Acidaminococcus fermentans DSM 20731: one gene and its partner. The protein of the gene in region 2 interacts with the protein of the main gene of each other region in a pairwise test. Links are inferred from orthologs where the notes say so. Each region holds a gene or a part of one and is shown on either strand. Other genes may lie near its edges. The genes, in order: ACFER_RS01210 and sfsA.

What was found.
Region 1: the proteins of sfsA (region 2) and ACFER_RS01210 interact in binary tests that used the Escherichia coli proteins (3 or more experiments, as listed by UniProt). The link is inferred for Acidaminococcus fermentans DSM 20731 from one-to-one orthologs.

What each region holds. Positions count from the first base shown.
Region 1 is NC_013740.1:275,900-287,098, reverse strand. Bases 7,607-10,586 are described here. They hold ACFER_RS01210 (glutamate-5-semialdehyde dehydrogenase), read right to left. Parts: upstream 9,735-10,586; coding sequence 8,478-9,734; downstream 7,607-8,477. Other genes in these bases: proB (glutamate 5-kinase), read right to left, coding at 9,748-10,586; ACFER_RS01215 (efflux RND transporter periplasmic adaptor subunit), read right to left, coding at 7,607-8,290. Also shown: ACFER_RS01250 (IS1182 family transposase), read right to left, coding at 1-974; ACFER_RS01245 (cyclodeaminase/cyclohydrolase family protein), read right to left, coding at 1,070-1,690; ACFER_RS01240 (formate--tetrahydrofolate ligase), read right to left, coding at 1,710-3,380; ftcD (glutamate formimidoyltransferase), read right to left, coding at 3,408-4,313; ACFER_RS10745 (HutD family protein), read left to right, coding at 4,515-5,078; ACFER_RS11495 (hypothetical protein), read right to left, coding at 5,135-5,302; ACFER_RS01225 (ABC transporter permease), read right to left, coding at 5,295-6,509; ACFER_RS01220 (ABC transporter ATP-binding protein), read right to left, coding at 6,502-7,200; more of ACFER_RS01215, read right to left, coding at 7,220-7,606; more of proB, read right to left, coding at 10,587-10,872; GTPase ObgE, read right to left, coding at 10,933-11,199. UniProt on the Escherichia coli protein: Catalyzes the NADPH-dependent reduction of L-glutamate 5-phosphate into L-glutamate 5-semialdehyde and phosphate. The product spontaneously undergoes cyclization to form 1-pyrroline-5-carboxylate.
Region 2 is NC_013740.1:1,480,386-1,491,376, reverse strand. The notes cover bases 5,035-7,806. They hold sfsA (DNA/RNA nuclease SfsA), read right to left. Parts: upstream 6,874-7,806; coding sequence 6,196-6,873; downstream 5,035-6,195. Other genes in these bases: ACFER_RS06810 (MBL fold metallo-hydrolase), read right to left, coding at 7,632-7,806; ACFER_RS06815 (hypothetical protein), read right to left, coding at 6,893-7,510; leuA (2-isopropylmalate synthase), read left to right, coding at 5,035-5,993. Also shown: ACFER_RS06845 (DMT family transporter), read left to right, coding at 1-823; ACFER_RS06840 (hypothetical protein), read left to right, coding at 917-1,546; ACFER_RS06835 (radical SAM protein), read left to right, coding at 1,600-2,514; ACFER_RS06830 (phosphoribosylaminoimidazolecarboxamide formyltransferase), read left to right, coding at 2,679-3,854; more of leuA, read left to right, coding at 4,302-5,034; more of ACFER_RS06810, read right to left, coding at 7,807-8,432; ACFER_RS06805 (PP-loop family protein), read right to left, coding at 8,975-10,150; ACFER_RS06800 (SLC13 family permease), read left to right, coding at 10,233-10,991. UniProt on the Escherichia coli protein: Binds to DNA non-specifically. Could be a regulatory factor involved in maltose metabolism.

The DNA of each region.
Region 1 (11,199 bases), 1.2 Mb from region 2 along the record:
TGCTCATAAAACTTTTCCAGAAGGGGAACGAAGCAGTCCATATCTGATCTGTACTGGTTTACGTCAAGGACCGCTATGTATTCATCAGCTATGCCAACTTGGACGTTATATGCCGGCAGCAGCTGGTCGTTTCCCATGTAGTCTCTCTTAATCCGCATAAACGTAGCTGAATGATCCGTTTTAGAATAGCTATTACGATTCTCTCCACAGATACTCAATTTCTTTCCATATTCCTTAAGTTTCTGCAGATACACTTTTAGTTTTTCGTAATTCCGCTGTTCCGGACTCTTATGGTGTCCTTTGCCATGGGCAAATCTTTCCTCGTCCAGTTCCCAGATTTCGTGAAGTTTGCTCAGGATGAGCTCCAGATATTCAGGAGCATATTCTGAATTGTTTTCGGCTTTCAGTCCACCACAGCTCAGCATCTCGTTGATTTCTTCCAGGAGTGCTGAGATTTTGGCAAACAGCCGGAATCTCGATTTCTCCGTACCTTTTTTCCAGACCCAGGAGTATTTGTTGGCATTGGCTTCGAATTTGGAGCCATCGATATAGAGGTGGTCCAGGTCCACATGCTCTTTGGTGATGATTTCTTGGGTAATTTCATAAAAGAGCGATTCAGCTTGATTCATCAGGACAGTATTGATGAAATATCCGAAAGTCCGATAGGACGGGTGTTTACCGTCCATAAGGTATTTATAGCGGATATTGACTTTGCAATTGTCTTCCAGCTTTCTGAGAGAGATGCATCCTTCATCCATAAACCCGAACAGAACCGTTTTCAACATATTGATGGGATTATATCTGATTCTTCCCAACTCATGAGCAGGAAGTTTGCTCAGATATTTGCGTAAATCGATTTCCTCCATAAATCTGTCAAATGTGAAAACCGGATCTGTGATATCCAGGCACTCAGAAAAAAATGCTGGTAAAATTCCCTGTTTGGGAGTACCATAATACACAGTTAGGTTTTTCATAGCAGTTAAATTCTAACACGAAAAAGGACTTTCGATTCACAAGAATCGAAAGTCCCTTTCGTTTTCATGGAGCTATTATTTCACAGCCCCTTCTTTTACAGCTTCACCTGATCCAGCAGTGCCTTTTCCCGGGCATCCACCTCTTTTTCGATTTCCGCCATTCTCTTTTTCAGATCTTCCACGAACAGGGCATCCTTGATGCTCCCCAGGTTGATCTTCACATTGAGGAAGGCTCCCCGTACGGCAGCCCGCGCATTCATGGCGGCTACTGCCCCATCAGTGATGGCATTCTGATTGCCTTTGGTGATGACGGTTTCCGCCAGAGCGAATAGTTCGTTGGCCTTCTGGCCCACCTTGAAGGGAACCAGGGCCGCGCCCTTGGTGGCATCCTGGATGGCGGCACTCCGGGCCTTTTTGGCCTCGTCCGTATCCTTGGGCATTTTAAAGGCAGCCATGATTTTATTGAAGGCATTGCTGTCCTCATCGATGAGGGCCAGGAAATCATCCTTCAGGGCAGTGGCTTTGGCAGCCACTTCCTTCATGTCTCCTTCCACAGCCGCATATTTTTCCTTGCCCAGAGTCAGGTTGGCCACCATGGCAATGAGGGCGGCGGAAGAAGATGCGTTCAGGGCCGCGATGCTGCCCCCTCCGGGAGCCGGAGAAGAAGACGCCGTTTCATTGATGAATCCTTCCACAGTCAGTTTGCGCAATTCCATTGGATCTTTTCCTCCCTGCTCAGAACAGGCCGTAAATCTTGCCGTTGTTGTCGATATCCATCTTCAGAGCAGCCGGTTTCTTGGGCAGACCGGGCATCACCATGATGTTGCTGGTCTGGCAGACGATGAACCCTGCCCCATTGGAAACCCGCACATCCTGGACATTGATCTTGAAGCCCTTGGGCGCCCCCAGGAGAGCCGGGTTGTCGCTGAGGGAATACTGGGTCTTGGCCACGCAGACCGGCAGTTTGTCCAGACCCCAGTCTTCCAGCTGTTTGATCTGTTTCTTGGCGTTGGGGGTAAAGGTTACGCCGTCGCCGCCGTAGATCTTGGTCACAATAGCCTTCAGCTTGTTGGGAATGGTGTCGTTCACATCGTACAGTTCCACTTTCTGGGGTTTCTGTTCTTCCAGCATGGCCACCAGTTTGTTGGCCATGTCGATGCCGCCTTCGCCGCCTTTTTCCCAGCATTCGTTCAGGCTGACTTCCACACCGTAGCTGGCGCATTTCTGCAGCAGCATGTCGATTTCAGCCGGGGTATCCGTGGCGAATTTGTTGATGGCCACCAGTACCGGCAGACCGAAGGTCCGCATGTTTTCCACCTGTTTGGCCAGGTTGGAGAACCCGTCGCTGACTGCCTGGACGTTTTCCTGGCTCAGGTCTGCTTTGGCCACACCGCCGTGCATCTTCAGGGCACGGATGGTAGCCACCAGCACCACGGCATCCGGATACAGATTGCCGTAATGGCATTTGATGTCCATGAATTTTTCAGCCCCCAGGTCCGCACCGAAGCCGGCTTCCGTAATGGCGATATCTCCCAGTTTCAGGGCCATCTTGGTGGCCAGCAGGGAGTTGCATCCATGGGCGATGTTGGCAAACGGACCGCCGTGGATGATGGCCGGGGTATGTTCCAGGGTCTGGACCAGATTCGGTTTGATGGCATCCTTCATCAGCATGGCCATGGCGCCTTCGCAGCCCAGCTGATGCACATGGACCGGATTCCCGTCCAGGTCACAGCCGATGACGATCCGGCCGAACCGGGCCTTCAGGTCTTCCAGATCCTTGGCCAGGCACAGGATGGCCATGATTTCAGAAGCCACGGTAATGGTGAAAGCGTCCTGACGGGGGAAGCCGCAGACTTTGCCCCCCAGGCCCACCACCACGTTCCGCAGGGCACGGTCGTTCATGTCCATGACCCGGCGCCAGGTGATCTGCCGGGCATCCAGACGCAGTTCGTTCCCGTGATGGATGTGGTTGTCGATCATGGCGGACAGCAGGTTGTTGGCTGCCGTAATGGCGTGCATGTCTCCGGTGAAATGGAGGTTGATGTCATCCATGGGTACCACCTGGGCATAGCCGCCGCCGGCAGCACCGCCCTTGATCCCGAACACAGGTCCCAGAGAGGGTTCCCGGAGGGCCACCACAGCCTTTTTCCCCACCCGGTTCAGAGCCTGGGCCAGACCGATGCTGGTGGTGGATTTCCCTTCCCCGGCAGGGGTGGGAGTGATGGCGGTCACCAGGACCAGTTTCCCATCGGGTTTCTTTTCCAGACGTTTCAGCACATCCAGAGAGATCTTGGCTTTGTAATGGCCGTACTGTTCCAGTTCTTCCGGTAGGATCCCCACTTTGTCAGCAATCTTGCTGATGGGTTCCATGACGTTTTTTTGTGCAATCTCGATATCGCTCAGCATCGAATTTCCTCCTCTGTGGATCGACTTTTATTCTTCCAGTTCCAGCAGCCGTTTTTCCAGGATTTCGTCCAGATTGAAGTTTTCGATCTGCAGATAGTATTCCGCAGCCATCAGCAGAGCCTTCATGGGAACGGTCCCGATGACTTCACTGCCCACTACATTGACGCCGTACCGGCGGGCTTCCATCTTGATCATTTCAAAAGCCTGGTACACGGCGGATTTTTCGTAGTTCACCAGGTTCATGGAAACCTGTACCTGGTTCCGTTCTTCCAGTTTTACGCCCATGGCCTTGACATAGTGGAGACCGCCGCCGATGTTCCGGACCTTTTTGGCAATGGCATCGGCCACAGCCTTGTCGCTGCAGTCCAGGTTCACGTTGAAGGCCACCAGGGGAACCCGGGCGCCCACGGCAGAGCAGCCGGATTTTTCATTCATGACCGCAGGGCCGTAATCCGGTTTCCATTCCGGATCCTTGATCTTTTCAAAGAAACCTTCGTACTGGCCTTTCCGCACGGCAGCCAGGTTCCGGCGGGCTTCCTTAGTGCAGGCGTCTTCATACAGATAAACGGGGATGCCCATTTCACCGTATGCCTTGCCCACCGCATTGGCAATGGCCACGCATTCGTCCATTGTCACGCCCATAACGGGAGTGAAGGGAACCACGTCCACCGCACCAAACCGGGGATGAGCCCCATGGTGGGTCCGCATGTCGATCAGCTGGATGGCGACTTTCGCCATATTGATGGCTGCTTCGGTAACCGCTTCAGGAGAGCCGATGATGGTTACAACAGAACGGTTGTGGTCGGCATCGCTGGAATAATCCAGGATCTTCAGTCCTTTGATTTTGCGGGCTTCATCAACGATCTTTTCAACCTTTTCCTTATCCCGGCCTTCACTGAAATTCGGAACAAATTCAACCAATTTTTTCGCCATAATGGCACCTCCATCAGTCACTTGTAGTTTGTTGACAACGGAAAGGCATTTCCAATGCCTCTGTTTGCTATTATAGTATGAATTCTTCGCCTAAAAAACGTCTGAAATCAATTTTTTCCGATATTTTTATTTTTTGACACTTTCTGGACGTTCCTTCCCTAGGATGAAACTGGAAAAGACTCTTGCAAATGAGGTGATCCTATGGATATCCTGAAACGCTCCCGGAGCCAGGCGGTAACCACCCGCTGGTCCGGAGGCACCACCACTGAATTTTACATTGATCCTCCCGGCAGTGCCTATGCCCGGAGAGATTTCCTCATCCGGATCAGTTCCGCCACCGTGGATCTGGAGGCATCGGATTTCACCCTGCTGCCGGATTACAACCGGATCATCCTGCCCCTCCGGGGAGGGTTCACCCTGACTTTCCCGGAAGACGGGAACCGGCAGGTGACCCTGGGGCCCCTGGAGCAGGCTTCTTTTGACGGAGCCTGGCACACCCATTCCGTGGGAAAAGCCGTGGATTTCAATGTGATGGTCCGGAAAGGCCATACCGGCACCTGTGAAAAAGTCACCGGAAGCCGTCTCCTCCAGCCGGCTTCCCGGCGGTTCGTCTACGTGCCCTTCCTGACGGATGCCCAGCTGAAAGGCGCTGTTTTGGACGGGAAGCCCCTGGAGCAGGATACCCTCTACGTCCTGCCTCCGGAAGGAAGTTGCGGACTGACCCTGCCGGAAGGGACGCCGGTGCTGTATATTGTGGTGGAATAGGAAAAAGGGGGGCTGTGAAAAAATGATTTCTCATTTTTTCACAGCCCCCTCTTTCATTATCCCGTTATCTTCTCCACCACCCACATGAGTCCTGCCACGATCAGCAGGAACAGGACCAGGGCCCTGCCCCGGTCCCGGATATCGAACCGGGTCTTGGGACGGTGGAGGAATTCCACGAACCCCCTCCATTTCTGCCGGAGAGTGGGCTTTTCCGCCTTATTCATAACGCAGGGCATCGATGGGATCCAGCAGCGCCGCTTTCTTGGCCGGATACAGGCCGAAGAACAGGCCGATGCCCACGGAGAACACCACGGAAATGATGGTGGCCGCAATGGAAATCACAATGGGCCAGCCAATGATCTTGGCGGCGATCACGGAGATCACCGTCCCCAGGATCATCCCGGTGGTACCCCCGGTGACCCCGATCACCATGGATTCCACCAGGAACTGGAGCAGGATATCGTGATAGGTGGCCCCCAGGGCCTTCCGGATACCGATTTCCCTTGTTCGTTCCGTTACGGATACCAGCATGATGTTCATGATGCCGATGCCCCCCACCAGCAGACTGATCCCGGCCACAATGGCCAGCAGCAGGGTGATGGATCCGGTGGTTTCCTGGGCCGTCTTGATGATTTCCGTCAGATCCCGGACGGAAAAGTCATCATCCGCCCCGGTCTTGATCTTGTGCCGGGTCCGGAGCAGTGTCACCACATCGGACTGGACCTGGGACACGGTATTTTCGTTTTCACACTGGATGGTGATGTTCCGGATGTAGGTAAGCCCCATGAGCCGCTGCATGGCCGTGGTCAGGGGGACAAACACAATGTCATCCTGATCCTGGCCCATGGCGGACTGTCCCTTGGAGGCCAGCACCCCGATCACCGTAAAGGGAGCCTTGTTGATCCGCATGATCTGTCCCACGGCATTTCCGTCCGGGAACAGGGTATCCGCCACGGTTTTCCCGATGACACAGACTCTTTCCCGGCTGTTCATGTCCCGCTGGCTGTACATCCGTCCCTGTTCGATGGAATAGCTCCGGATGGACAGGATGTTGGGGGTGACCCCCTGGACCTGGGAGGTCCAGTTCTGATTCCCGGCTACCAGCTGGTAACTGTTCTGGACTCCGGGGGCCACGTATTTGATGCCGTCCACGTTCTTTTCGATGGCCTTGGCGTCCTCGTAGGTCAGCTTGGCCCCGCTGCCGCTGGCAATCCGCTGGCCGTTGGCCGTCCGGCCGCCGCTCATGACAATCAGCAGGTTGCTGCCCATGCTGGTGATGTTTTCCTTGACTTTTTCCTGCATCCCCAGGCCCAGGGACACCATGGCGATCACGGCGCCCACCCCGATGATGATGCCCAGCATGGTCAGGAAGGTCCGGATCTTGTTGGCCAGCATCCCTTCAAAGGCCATTTTTACACATTCTCTAAACAACCACCTGACCTCCTCCCTCTTTCTCTTCCGTCAGCCGGCCGTCCCGCATCACCAGGATCCGCTGGGTCATGGCCGCCAGTTCCGGTTCGTGGGTGACCATGATCACCGTTTTCCCCTCCTGGTTCAGCTTCTCGAAAATGTCGATGATTTCCAGGGTGGATTTGGTGTCCAGGTTCCCGGTGGGTTCGTCGGCCATGATGATGGCCGGATTGTTGATGAGCGCCCGGGCAATGGCCACCCGCTGCCGCTGGCCCCCGGACATCTCATTGGGTTTGTGGTACATCCGGGTCCCCAGCCCCACATTGGTCAGGGCCTGTTCCGCCCTTCTGGTCCGCTCTTCCAGGTTCACACCCGCATAAATCAGGGGCAGGGCCACGTTTTCCACCGCCGTCAGCCGGCTCAGCAGGTTGAAGCTCTGGAACACGAAGCCGATCCGCCGGTTCCGGGTCCGAGCCAGTTCATCGTCGGTATAGTTGGCGATGTTCTTCCCTTCCAGATAATATTCCCCGGAGGTGGGCCGGTCCAGACAGCCCAGGATATTCATCATGGTGGATTTGCCGCTGCCGGAAGGCCCCACAATGGAAGTGAATTTGCCCTTTTCGAAATTCACCGTCACATGGTTCAGAGCATAGACGATGGTATCCCCCATCTGGTAGCTTTTCACAATGTCTTTCAGTTCAATGACGTTCATGGCCTGGTTCCTCCTGTCCTTAGATCGGAGGCCCCATCCGTCTGTTGGTGCTGCCGGTGGCCTTGGCGGTCTTTACCACCAGTTCGTCCCCGGGCTGGAGATCCCCCTGGACCGCCACCCGGTCTTCCCCGGTCAGCAGGACTTTCACAGGGACTTTCCGGGAGGTATTGTTCTCCTTGTCATAGACCAGTACGTATTTCTGGCCATTTTCCGTATGGATACACTTGTTGGATACGGTCAGGGCATCCTGGATTTCATCCACGATCACATTGGCCCGGGCGGTCATGGTGGGCAGCAGTTTCCCTTCGGAGTTTTCCACATCCACATAGCAGGTGTAGTAGTTCACGTTGTTGGTGGTGGTGGCGCTGCGGCCGATCAGACTGATGGTCCCCTTGAAGGTTTCGTTGGGATAGGTATCCACGGTGAATTCCACGGTCTGGCCCTGTTTGATCTGGCCGATATCCGATTCGTCCACCATCAGGTAAATCTGCATCTTGTCCAGGTTGGCCACGCTCATCAGTACCTGGGGCGTGGAAATACCGGAGGATACGGTTTGCCCCACAGGGGTGGGCTTGCCGATCACATAGCCGTCGATGGGTGTGCTGATCACCGTATCGTTTACGTTGGACGTGGCCTGTTCGTATTCCGCCTTGGCCACCCGGTAATTGGCCTCTGCGGTATCGAATACGCTCTGGGCGATGGCCCCCTGCTCCAGCAGGGCCTGGTCCCGCTCATAGGTGGCCTGTTTATCCACCAGGGCCGCCCGCTTCATTTCCTGGGTGGCCTTCAGGGAGGTATCATCCAGTTTCACCAGAGCCTGTCCCGCGGTCACATGCTGGTTTTCCGTTACATAGACCTGGACGATACGGCCGGTGATCTTGGAGTTGATGTCCACATTGTCCAGGGCTTTCAGGGCCCCGGTGGCGGAAATGGTCTTCCGCAGATCCCCCCGCTGGACGGCGTCGGTCCGGGTGGCCGCCACGGCTTCCTGGGTCTTTTTCACCTGGTAGTATTTGTAGCCGCCGGCCCCGCCGGCAACCAGGATTGCCAGGACAATCAGCAGCACTTTATGCTTCTGCACGATGTTCACGCTGTCTTCCCTCCATCAATTTTCCTGCCTCCGCAGGAAAAAATACGGATGTACAGAGAATGGCTCTCCATACATCCGCTCCCTCATTCTCTTATATCTACGGTTATTGTAAAAAAGATTTATGAAGCCCCCATGAATGGTTTTGAAACAACTCAGTATTCGTACCATTCAGAAAGTCCCTGCCCTGTCACTTCCGCACCTGGCCATTGCCGTTCACCAGGTATTTGGTGGTGGTCAGTTCCGGCAGGCCCATGGGCCCTCTGGCATGGAGTTTCTGGGTGCTGATGCCGATTTCCGCCCCGAATCCGAATTCGAACCCGTCCGTGAACCGGGTGGAGGCATTTACATAGACGGCCGCCGCATCCACCAGCTGCTGGAACTTCCGGGCATTTTCGTAGTCGTCCGTCACAATGGCTTCCGAATGGCCGGTGCTGTACCGGCGGATATGGGCCACCGCTTCTTCCAGACTGTCCACCACTTTCACGGAAAGCCGCAGATCCCCGTATTCCGTGGCCCAGTCCTCTTCCGTGGCAGGCTGCACATCCCCGCTGTAGCCCTGGGTCCGGGCATCCCCCAGCACGGTCACATGGGCCTTTTTGTAGGCTTCCAGCATGGCCGGCAGGAAGGCGTCCGCAATGTCCTTGTGGACCAGCAGGGTTTCCATGGCATTGCAGGTGGAAGGCCGGTTCACCTTGGCGTTCATGGCGATTTCCACTGCCATGGGCACATTGGCATAAGCATCCACATAGGTGTGACACACTCCGGCTCCCGTTTCGATCACCGGCACGGAAGCGTTGTGGACCACATTCTTGATCAGTCCGGCCCCGCCCCGGGGGATCACCACATCCACCAGGCCTTCCAGATGGATCAGTTCATCCACCGCAGCCCGGTCCGGCACATTGACGAACTGGACCGCCCCTTTGGGCAGCCCGGCCTTTTCCCCGTAGGCAATCAGCACATCGCTGACTGCTTTGTTGGAATGGAGGGCTTCCCTGCCCCCCTTCAGGATCACGGCATTGCCGCTTTTCACGCACAGGGCGATGGCGTCGGCGGTTACATTGGGCCGGGCTTCATAGATGATCCCGATGACCCCCAGGGGCACGGACACCTTGGTGATGGTCAGCCCGTTGGCCAGGGTGCTCCCGCTGAGGATCCGTCCCACCGGATCCGGGAGCCCGGCCACCTGACGGATGCCCTCGGCCATCTGGGCCAGCCGGTCATGGGTAAGCAGCAGCCGGTCCAGGAGGGAATCCCGCAGCCCTCCCTTCCGGCCTTCTTCCATATCCACGGCATTGGCTTCCAGGATGTTTTTTTCTTCTGCCAGCAGCCCCTCTGCCATGCTTTCCAGGATGTCATTCTTCACACGGGTATTCAGGATGCCCAATTCCAGGGAAGCCTGTTTTGCCGCTTCCCCCTGGGTCCGTACCATTCCCACTTCGTACATGGTTTCTGCCCCCTTACAGTACCACCAGGTTGTCCCGGTGGATGGCTTCATCGTAATGTTTGTAGCCGATTTTTTCTTCGATCTGGCTGGTCCGGCAGCCTTTGATCAGGTCCAGGTCTTCCGCATTGTAATTGGTCATGCCCCGGGCCAGTTCATGGCCCTCCTGATCCAGGACGCTCACCGTGTCCCCGCTTTCGAAGCTGCCTTCCACCCCGGTGATGCCCACCGGCAGGATGCTGCAGCCCCCTTTCTGACGCAGGGCTTTGGCCAGTCCCTCATCCACAATGACTTTGCCGCTGATCCTGGACCCGAAGGCCAGCCACTGGTTCCGGAACCGGAGATGGCTTTCCCGGGGTACGAACAGGGTCCCCACAGGTTCGCCCCTCATGATCTTCCGGAGGATCTCCAGATCTTCCCCATTGGCAATGATCAGGGCAATGCCGGCACTCATGGCGTTCTTGGCCGCCTGGAGCTTGGTAAGCATGCCCCCGGTGGCGTTCTTGGAACCGGCGCCTCCGGCGGTGGCTTCGATTTCCGGGGTCACTTCCTCCACCACGGAAACCAGCCTGGCCTCCGGATGGGTCTTGGGATTGGCGGTATACAGCCCGTCGATGTCCGACAGCAGGATGTCCAGATCCGCATCCGCCAGGCTGGCCACCAGGGCGGACAGGTTGTCGTTGTCCCCGATTTTGAACTCGTCGATGGCCACCACATCATTTTCATTGATGATGGGGATCACCCCCCAGGAAATCATTTCCTGGAGAGCATTCCGGGCATTGGCATAGCTGTGCCGGTTCACCATATCCGACTTGGTCAGCAGCACCTGGGCCACCACCTGGCCGTATTCCCCGAAAAGCCGTTCATAGATATGCATCAGGATGCCCTGGCCCACGGCGGCACAGGCCTGTTTCCCCGGGATGGAGGCCGGCTTGGCCTCCAGGCCCATCCGGCCCACCCCGGCAGCCCCGGCCCCGGACGACACCAGGATCATTTCCTTCCCCTGGTTCTGGAGGTCCGTCATGATCCGGGCCAGTTTCTCGATCTTTTCATAGTTGATCTTTCCGTTGGGATAGGTAATGGTACTGGTCCCGACTTTTACCACCACGCGTTTGACTTCCGCAATTTTACTGCGATCCATGGCATCAACCCCTCTGTGCATATTGGATGAACCTGCTTTTCCCTGTGTTCCGGGATTTTTTTACTGTTCCTGATAATCGAAGACCATATCCCCGATTTTCACCGACTGGCCTTCCTGGATGCCCTTTTCCTTCAGGGCCTTTTCAATGCCCAGCCGCCGCCAGATCAGCTGGAACCGGTACACCGCTTCCTCATTGTCGAAATTGGTCATGGCCACCAGCCGTTCGATATTCTTTCCTTTTACTTCAAAATCCGCATCTTCCGTATCCCGCAGGATGGTGAAGGAATCCGGATCCGCTTCGTCCACTTTGCCGATGTCGATGATTTC
Region 2 (10,991 bases):
TTTTGTGGCCCAGAGCGTGGGCATGGATTATGTGGGGCCCTTTACCTTCAACGCGGCCCGGAACCTTTTGGCTACCGGGGTGCTGGTACCGGTGGTGCTGGCCTTCGGGGGCGTCCGCCAGGGGAGTCTGTGGCAGCGGCTGCGGCCCGATGCCGTGACGGTGAAGGCGGGGCTGTGCTGCGGGGTCATCATGGGGGTGGCCAGCAACCTCCAGCAGGTGGGGATTGCCCAGACCACCGCCGGAAAGGCTGGTTTCATCACCGCCCTGTACATCATCCTGGTGCCCATCCTGGGCCGGTTCCTGGGGCGGACGGTGCGGAAAATCCTGCTGCTGTGCGTACCCATGGCCCTGGTAGGGTTCTACCTGCTCTGCGTCACCGGGGATTTCACCATATCCTTCGGGGATTTCCTGGTGTTCCTGTGTGCGGTGTTCTTTGCCCTCCACATCCTGTGTGTGGACCATTTCCTGCTGAAAGGGGCCAGCGGGGTGCGGGTGGCCTGGATCCAGTTCGCCATGACCTTCCTGGTGTCCCTCCTGGGAGCCCTGGTGTGGGAAACCCTGCCCGCCGCCGGTCTGGGCCCTGCCCTGTGGGCGGCCCGGTGGCCCCTGCTGTATACGGCGGGGCTTTCCAGCGGGGTGGCCTATACCCTCCAGATCGTGGGGCAGAAGTACACCGACCCCACCACCGCCACCCTGATTATGAGCCTGGAATCGGTGTTTGCGGTGCTGGCCGGGTGGCTGTTCCTGGGAGAAGTGATGACCTTGCGGGAAATCATCGGTTGCGGGCTGGTGTTTGCCGCCGTGCTGCTGGCGCAGCGGTAGGGAATGGGCTCTTGAAATTTCTGTCAAATTTGGGTATAATAAAAGGGATTTCTTATACCTTAAATCTTAACGTTGGGAGATGTGCAAAATCGCATGAATAGAGTCGTACTCACTGCCGTGCTTTTTTCTTCGCTGACGGTTTCCGTTTCTGCTTCTGCTGCCGGAATGGCGCGCCGTGCCGTACCCTTTAACTATGGCACCCGTACGTCTTCTGCGGCTTCTGTAAAAAGCGCCGGGTACCGGGTTTCCACCCTGCAGAACCGGGGAAAAGCCCTGTCTTATACCCCCATTTCCACCAAAAAGGCCTATGCATGGCGGCGGGATTTCGGCAAGAGCAACCTGCGGAAGTGGAGCAGCACCGAAGGGATGGATACGCCCTGGCGGAGCAACAGCACCACGGATACGGCCCATTTCAAAGCCTCCACGGTGGCCTTCCTGGACCACCTGAATGACCTGGCCCGGAGAAACGGGGTCACCTTCGTGATCACTGGCGGGGCAGAGCGGGGGTATCATGCGTCCGGCACCTATTCCCACGAAAACGGCTATAAAGTGGACATTTCCGATGAGGGAGCCATGTGGGGGTCCAAGCCCTTCAAGGTGCTCCATCTGGCCCTGGCGCCCTTCAAGCACCAGATCACCCACGAGCTGGACAATGCCCATTATGACATTACCATTTATCCCTACAATTACCGGGGACGGTATTCCTGGGGGTATAAATACTGAGAAATAAAGGAGCTGCTGCATAAGCAGCTCCTCTTTTATGAAAGGAACCCATTATGACCCAATGTACTCTTTGTCCCCATGAATGTAGGGTGGACCGGCAGGAAACCGCCGGGGCCCCGGGCACCCTGGGGTGGTGCCGGATGCCCTGGCGGCCCCGGGCGGCCCGGGCGGCTCTCCATCTGTGGGAGGAACCCTGCATCAGCGGCACTTCCGGGGGCAGCGGCACCGTGTTCTTTTCCGGCTGCACTCTCCAGTGCGTGTTCTGCCAGAACAGCGAGATCAGCAGCGGAGGAAAGGGCTGGGAAGTGACCGCTGATGATCTGCGCCGGATCTACCGGGACCTGATCGCCCGGGGGGCCCACAACATCAACCTGGTGACGCCCACCCATTTCCTGCCCACCATCCTGGAATCCCTGGAGCCCAAACTGCCGGTGCCGGTGGTGTACAACTGCGGGGGCTACGAAAAGGTGGAGACCCTCTGGCAGCTGGAAGGGAAGGTCCAGATCTACCTGCCGGACCTGAAATACGTCAGCGAAGAAGCTGCCTGGCGGTACAGCCACGCCCGGAATTATTTTGCCGTGGCCACCGCCGCCATCCGGGAAATGTTCCGGCAGACCGGTCCCTACGAAATGGATGAAACAACCGGCCTGCTGAAAAAAGGGGTGATCATCCGGCACATGATCCTGCCGGGCATGACGGAGGACAGCAAGCGGATCATCGACTGGGTGGCGGAGAATTTCGCCCCCGGCCAGGTGCTGTTCAGCCTGATGCGCCAGTATGTGCCCTGCGGGCAGGCCAAAGAGGGAAAGTATCCGGAAATCGGCCGTCCCCTGGCAGAAGAGGAGTACCAGGAAGTGGAAGACTACCTGTTCCAGAGCCCCATCGAGGATGGCTTCGTCCAGGAGGCCGGTTCCGCCGACAGCCAGTTCATCCCGCCCTTCGATGGGACGGGAATAAAAAAGGTCTGACAGTTGACCGTGGACGGCTGACAATGCTATAATGAGACCGACAGATCATGTGACTGACGGAAGTGGGTTTACCCACAGGGAGCATGGTCGTAGAACGCCGACCGTCTGGGCACCTGCTGTGGCCCGGGGTCGGTTTTTCTTTTGACCCTAAGGAGGAATCTTTCATGAAAGAACTGAAACTGAAGTATGGCTGCAATCCCAACCAGATCCCGGCCCGGATCTTTATGGAGAGCGGGGCGGACCTGCCCATTACGGTGCTCAACGGCAGACCCGGATACATCAACTTCCTGGATGCCTTCAACAGCTGGCAGCTGGTGCGGGAACTCCGGAGAGCCACCGGACTGCCGGCTGCCGCTTCCTTCAAGCATGTAAGCCCGGCCGGGGCTGCCGTGGGCCTGCCTCTGACGGATACCCTGAAGAAGATCTATAGTGTGGAAGGCATGGAACTGTCTCCGCTGGCCTGCGCCTATGCCCGGGCCCGGGGTGCGGACCGGATGAGCTCCTTCGGGGATTTCGTGGCCCTGTCCGACGTGTGCGACAAAGCCACGGCCCTGGTGCTCCAGCATGAAGTTTCCGACGGGGTCATTGCTCCCGGGTATGAACCGGAAGCCCTGGAAATCCTGTCCGCCAAGAAAAAGGGCAAATACAATGTGATCCAGATCGACCCGGCCTACGAACCGGAAGAACTGGAAACCAAGCAGGTATTCGGCATCACCTTCGAACAGAAACGGAACAACGACCACATTACGGAAGAACTGCTCCAGAACCGTCCCACGAAGAACAAGGAAATCCCGGAAAATGCCCGGCGGGATCTGCTGATCGCCATGATCACCCTGAAATACACCCAGTCCAACTCCGTGTGCTATGTGAAGGACGGCCAGACCATCGGTGTGGGCGCCGGCCAGCAGTCCCGGATCCACTGCACCCGTCTGGCCGGGGACAAGGCGGACAAATGGTGGCTGCGCCAGTGCCCCAAGGTGCTGAACCTGCCCTTCAAGGCGGATATCCGGAAACCGGACCGGGACAACACCATCGATGTGTACACCTCCGACGACTGGGAAGATGTGCTGGCGGACGGCGTATGGGAAAACTTCTTCACGGAAAAACCGGAACCCATGACCCGGGAAGAACGGAAAGCCTGGATCGCCAAAAACACCGGCGTAGCCCTGGGATCCGATGCCTTCTTCCCCTTCGGGGACAACATTGAACGGGCCCACCGGAGCGGGGTGGAATACATTGCCCAGACCGGCGGCAGCATCCGGGACGACAATGTGATCGAAACCTGCGACAAATACAACATCGCCATGGCCATGACCGGCGTACGGCTGTTCCATCATTGATGGAAAGGGAGCCTGGTCGCGACTCGCGACCGGAGGGGTGAATCTTTTCACCCCTCCATATTTTTTTAAACATTTTTCCCAAAACTTGTTGACAGCCGTTATAAAACACTCTATAATAAGCACCATCAAGTTCAAAAATGTAACCAACAATGACTGTGAAGGAAAGAAGATCAGAAAATGGGTTCACAGAGAGTCGACAGCTGCTGGGAGTCGATAATCCGTTTCTGAATGATAACTGGTTCCAGAGTCGTCCGGGTGACAGGTAGTCCGGAACGGGAGGTCCCGTTACAGACCTTAGCCTTATACCGTTGCGGTAAGAGGTGAAAGGGCCGGTCTTTTGACTGGCTGAATCAGGGTGGTACAGCGTGGAATTGTTTGCCTCGCCCCTAGAGCACAACAGGGGGCGGGGATTTTTTATACCCGCCTCGCAAAAACAAGGAGGAATTCATGATGCATAAGCCCATTAAAAAGTACATTCCCTTCCAGGGAGTCAGCCTGCCGGACCGTACCTGGCCGGACAAGACCATTACCAAGCCCCCCGTCTGGTGCAGCGTAGACCTGCGGGACGGGAACCAGGCCCTGGTGACCCCCATGCAGCTGGAAGAAAAGCTGCTGCTGTTCACTACCCTGGTGAAGATCGGCTTCAAGGAAATCGAAGTGGGATTCCCCTCCGCTTCTGAAACGGAATATGAAATCCTCCGGACCCTGATTGAGGACAACTACATCCCCGATGACGTGACCATCCAGGTGCTGGTTCAGGCCCGTCCGGAACTGATCAAGAAGACCTTTGAAGCGGTGAAGGGTGCAAAGAACGTGATCATCCACTTCTACAATTCCACTTCCACCCTCCAGCGGAAAATCGTGTTCCGGAAGGACATGGAAGGGATCACCAAGATTGCCGTGGACGGGGCCAAACTGATCCGGGAACTGACGGAAAAAGAAATCGCCAAAAGCGGCATGAACATCCGGTACGAATATTCTCCCGAAAGCTTCACCGGCACGGAAACCGACTATGCAGTGGAAATCTGTGAAGCGGTGCTGGACACCCTGGGTGCCACCAAGGAAAAACCGGTGATCATCAACCTGCCTTCCACGGTGGAAATGTCCACCCCCAACACCTATGCGGACCAGATCGAATACTTCATCCGGAATCTGAAGGACCGGGACCGGGCCATCATCAGCCTGCACCCCCACAATGACCGGGGTGAAGGGGTGGCCGCCACGGAACTGGCCCTGATGGCCGGAGCCGACCGGGTGGAAGGGACCCTGTTCGGCAACGGGGAACGGACCGGGAATGTGGACATCGTCACCCTGGCCCTCAATATGTACACCCACAACATCGATCCCCAGCTGGATTTCTCCCACATCAACCGGATCAAACGGATCTGCGAAAGCGTCACCAAGATGAAGGTGGAACCCCGCCATCCTTACGCCGGGGAACTGGTCTTCACCGCTTTTTCCGGGTCCCACCAGGATGCCATCCGGAAGGGCTTCAAGTACATGGCCGATACCAACAGCCGCTATTGGGAAGTGCCCTATCTGCCCATCAACCCGGCGGATATCCACCGGGAATATGAACCGGTGATCCGGATCAACAGCCAGTCCGGCAAGGGCGGCGCTGCCTTTGTGATGCAGCAGGCGGTGGGGTATTACCTGCCCAAGGAAATGCATCCGGAATTCGGCCATATGGTGAAGGAAGCCGCCGACGAATACGGGGACGAACTGTCCGCCAGCCAGATCGTGGAACTGTTCAACAAAAAATATGTGGACTACCGGGGCAAGTATGAACTGGGGGCCCACAAGGTGTACGACAACCACGAAGGGGATGAGGACACCAGCACCATCTTTGAAGGGGACATCAAGGCCGACGGCACGGAAATGCACATTTCCGGCAACGGGAATGGGCCCATCGATGCCTTCTTCAATGCCCTGAACAAGATCGGGGTGGACGGGTTCGAGTTCATCAACTACCACGAACACGCCATCAGCCAGGGCTCCAATTCCAAGGCCATTTCCTACATCGAACTGAAGAAACCGGACGGAGGCCACATCTTCGGTGTGGGCATCCATCCCAACATCAACACCGCCTCCCTCTTGGGCATTATCAATGCCATCAACCGGGCGATCGGACAGAAATAAAAAATACGGGGTACTGCACGTTTTGTGCAGTACCCCGTATTTTTGTCAGCGGTCATCTGTCAACGGCCGCTGGAAATCAATTTTGCAAATTGATTTTGAACAGCATAAACCGTAGGGGGCGCAGGCCCGGCGCCCCGCAAAACACATAGTCAACTGCTGCTTTGGCGGGCGGCCGGGCCTGCCACCCCTACGGGAACGATTTTTATAACACAATCTCCACCCGCTTCCCGATTTCCAGGGTTTCCGGGGTCACTTTGCAGTCACAGGCCAGGAGGGTGACCCCCTGGCTTCTGGCGTCCAGGAGGGCCTGGCCGAAATCCGGGTCGGTGCGCCAGTTGGGTTCGAAATGGTCCACGTTTTCCATCTGGATTACCAGGAACACCCAGGCTCCGTACCCTTCTTTGGCGGCCCGGATCAGTTCATGGAGGTGTTTGGCTCCCCGGGCGGTGGGGGCATCGGGAAAACGGACCACCCCGTCTTCTTCCAGGGTGACGCCCTTCACTTCCAGGAAGGATTTCCTGTCCCCCTGTTCCAGGTAGAAGTCGAACCGGGACTGGTCGTACCGGAATTCCGGCTGGATTCTGGTAAGGCCGGGGAGGCCTCCCTGTTCCAGCCATTCCTGGACCACCTTGTTGGGGGCCTGGGAATCCATATTGATGAGCCGGGGGCCTTTTTCCACCGCCACCAGGTCGTATCGGGTCTTCCGTTTGGGATTGTCACTGGCGGTGAGGTACACCCTGGCCCCTGGGACCAGCAGTTCCCGGCAGCGTCCGGTGTTCTTCACATGGCAGGTTTCTTCCTTACCATTGATTTCCACCTGGGCGATGAACCGGTTGGGCCGGGAACGGAAGGTACCGGAAGTGATGTTGGGGTAGTGCATGAAAAGTCAGGTCCTTTCCTCAGGGATTCCAGGTTTCCGTCTTGTAGTTGTTGCTGTCGGAAGGCCGGAACCCATCTTTGCTGGCATTGCTGTAGCCGCTGCCATCTCTGTATTTAACCGTATAATTGCCGCTGCCATTGTTCGTGATTTCCACGCCATACCAGTCTTTGTCTTTCTGGGCCACGGAGGCACCGGTGTAGGATTGGCTGTCGTCCACCGCTTTCCACAAGCCGTAAAAGGCCCCGTTGGCCATGTAATCTTTTCCGTTGACGGTCACATTTCCCGTTTTCAGACCGTTGATATTGTACTTGTCCGCTTTGCCGTTGGGGGCATTCTGGGCATAGATGCCTACGGTGGCTCCGTCAGAAAGCTGTACCGTCCCCTTGGCAATGGCATCCTTCAGCATTTTCGCCATGGCGTCCGCATAATTCCGGTCGTGGAGGACAGCCGGATCGCTTTCTTTTTCCACGGTGGCCAACAGGTTGTTGGCATTCCCGAACACAGCGTTGATCTTATCGGCCATGTTGCTCTGGTTGTAGATCAGGAAGCCGATGCCCACCACAATGGCCAGCATCAGGGCGTATTCGATGATATCCTGGCCCTTGGACCGCAGGGAGTGTTTTCTGTTGTGTTCCATGAGAATGCCTCCTTATATCTTCCAAAGAATGTACCAGGCCTCTGGCGAACCCCCACCACCAGCCCTTGGCTGGTCCCCCGTCCCTTTCAGGAGACGGACAGCCCTTCGGGCATTCAGTTCCTCACCACAGCTGCACCCGTTCCAGGTCGTCGGGAATCAGCAGATTCCCCTGGTAGTATTCCTTGCCTTCGGCGGTGTACAGTTCCTTCCGCTGGGCCAGGTGGGTGTCCTCGGTGTGGTAGAGGATCAGGTTGGGCACCTGGAGCCGGTCGCCGTTTTCGCAGGCTTCCCGCACGGTGGAATGGTGCTTTTCATAGGGCCGGAACCGGTCCCGTTCCCGGTACAGGCAGAAGGCTTCGTGGAGGAGCCACTGGCTGCCGGAAAGCCGGGTAAAATTGTGGTCGTTCATGGGTTCGTCGCCGCAGCAGCCCAGTTTGTGGCCGTTGCTTTCCAATATGTAGCCGTACTGTTTGGCCTTGGTGGAATGGATGTCGAAAAAGGTCACGTCCCAGCCCCGGATCTTCCGGGTTTCCCCGTCTTCCACGGTGATGAAATGGAGCCGGGTATCCAGGAACTTCAGGTCCCCCGGGTCCAGCAGCAGCCGGGCGGTGGAACGGAGCAGGGTGATCACCTCATCGTGGCCGTAGATCCGGGCTTCTCCCACATAGGTGCCCCGTTTCATGGCCTTCACAATCATCCGGATCACCCAGAAGATCCCCAGCACATGGTCCATATGCCGGTGGGTGACGAAAATATCCTTGATTTTCTGCCAGGGCAGCCGGGCCCGCTTCAGCTGGCGCAGGATCCCGTTGCCCCCGCCCCCGTCCACCAGCAGGTAGCGTTCATTCTGGCGCAGCACATAGCAGGTGTTGTAGCACCGGGTGGAGATGGCATGGCCTGTACCCAAAAACAAAATTTCCATACGATTGGTATCCTTCCTTGTTCTTCTCTTTAGTATACCGTATCTGAAACCGGGTGGGAAGGGGCAGAAACCAAAACCCTGTCCGTCCGCTGTCTATACGGACAAATATGATAAAAAGACAATAAACTTTCAATCAAGGTATATATGATACAGAAAATGAAAGTAATAATAAGATAAAGTAAATTGTTTCTGCGAACAAGAAAATTCCGCTGTACTCTGATTCCATCAGAGAAAAGACGGCGCGCAGACTTTACGCTCTGATATCCAGCACAATATTCAGGAGGGGACTGATCATGGGCATTCCGGCAGAACTGGAACTGCTGAAGCACCCTGAACCGGGCCTACGACAACGCCATCCTGCTCCGGGGAAAAGCACATCCGCATCGCCGTGGGCCGGGACGTACGGGACTGTCCCATGAACAGCGGCATCTTCTACGGAAGCGCGGATCAGGAGATCCGGGTGAAGGTGAAGGTGTGGGAGGAGAAATGAAACAGAAGGGGGTGTGAAAAAATGAGAAATCATTTTTTCACACCCCTCTTTTTCACATTTCCTCCAGAAAAGAATGTTCCTTTCCGTTCTGCTTGTATTTCAATACCGTGTCCAGGTTGATGTTTTCCAGGCTGTGGAAGATGTTGGCCGGGACCTGGGGATTCTTTTCCGCCAGGGCGGCGATCAGCTTCTTCACTTCCAGCCTCTTGGAATCGGTGGTCCCGTCGGTGTGGCAGGTGGAGCAGGTTTCCGTGAACTTGCAGGCGCACTGGATGAAATACAGGCCGTTTTCGTCCCGCCAGCTCTTGATGTCCTCCTCCCGGACGTAGTACAGGGGCCGGATCAGCTCCATCCCCGGGCAGCTGGTGCTTTTCAGCCGGGGGAGCATGGTGCGGATGGCGCCGGAATAGAGCATGCTCATGAGATTGGTCTCGATTACGTCGTCGAAATGGTGGCCCAGGGCGATCTTGTTGCAGCCCAGTTCCCGGGCTTTCCGGTACAGATACCCCCGGCGCATCTTGGCGCACAGGTAGCAGGGGGAATCCTCCACATGGAACACCGCTTCGAAGATTTCCGTGGAAAAGAAGGTGAGGGGCACCTGGAGCAGTTTGGCGTTTTCCTCGATGATCTTCCGGTTCATGGCATTGTACCCCGGATCCATGCACAGGAACACCAGGTCGAAGGGAATCTTGTTGTGGCGCTTCAGGTCCTGGAACAGCTTGGCCATAAGCATGGAATCCTTGCCTCCGGAAATGCACACGGCAATCTTGTCCCCGGGCTGGATCATGGCGTAATCACAGATGGCCTGGACGAATTTGCTGGAAATCCGCCGTTTGTATTTCCGGCGCAGGGAGGATTCGATCCGTTTCAGCCGCTGGGAATCTTCCGCCGCCAGGGCGTTTTCCCGTTCCAGCCGTTTTTGGAGCCACAGGGAGTAGCCCCCTGCCAGGGAAACAGCGGTGTATCCCTGGTCCCGGAGATTGGCGGCCAGGCCCAGGCTGATCTTCCCCCACATGCACACCAGGACGATGAGCCGGTCTTCCGGCAGGTCCACGCTGCCTTCCTGGAGCGCCAGGGGGTTCAGGTTCATGGCGCCGGGCACCGTGCCCCGGTCAAAGGCCGCCGGATCCCGGATGTCCGCCAGGAACCGCTGGTCCGGGGAGAGACCCGCCAGTTCCTCCACGGTGATTTCAGTTTTGTCATCCCACTGGGAAAGATTCATGGTCATAGATTCAAAGCTTCCTTTATTGTAGATTGGTTTCCATTGTACCATGGTATAATGAACCTATCAACCAAAAGGGGTGACGGGTATGAAGAAACGGATTTATCTCTGGCTGGGGCCCGGGCTGATGCTGCTGTGCCGGTGGCTGCTGGCTGACGGGTTCGGGGCATCCGGGGCCTGGGCCATCGGGGTGTCACTGTGGATGATCTTCTGGTGGATCACCCGGCCGGTGGGGCTTACGGTGACGGCCCTGCTGCCGGTGGTGGCCAATGCATTTCTCTCCCTGGCTCCCATGGACCGGGTGCTGGCCCAGTATGCCTCCAGCAGCATCGTGCTGCTTTTTGCCGCCACCCTGCTGACCCTGCCCTGGGAACCTATCGGCCTGGACCACCGGATCGCCCTCCGGTGCCTGGCCTTCATCGGACCCAGCATGAAAAGCCAGATTACCGTGTGGTTCCTGGCGTCGGTGCTGTTTTCCATCGTGCTGCCTAATGCGGTGGTGGTGGCCATCTTTACCCCCACGGCCCTGGCCATGGTGAAGGCGGCCGGATACCGGGGCAGCGATCCGGCGGCAGCTCCCATCCTGTGCGCCATTGCTTTCGGTTCCGTGGTGGGGGGCGTGGGGACCCCGGTGGGAGGGGCCATGGACGTGATCGCCGCGGCTCTTTACCAGCAGGCCACCGGGGAGGAATTCCTGTTCACCCGCTGGTTCCTGGCCTTTCTGCCCTACCTGGCCCTGACCACCCTGGCCACCCTGGGGGTCCAGCTGGTCAGGAAAGAACCGGTGGAACAGCTCCAGGGGACCCGGGACTATTTTCTGGAAGAGTGCCGGCAGATGGGGCCCATG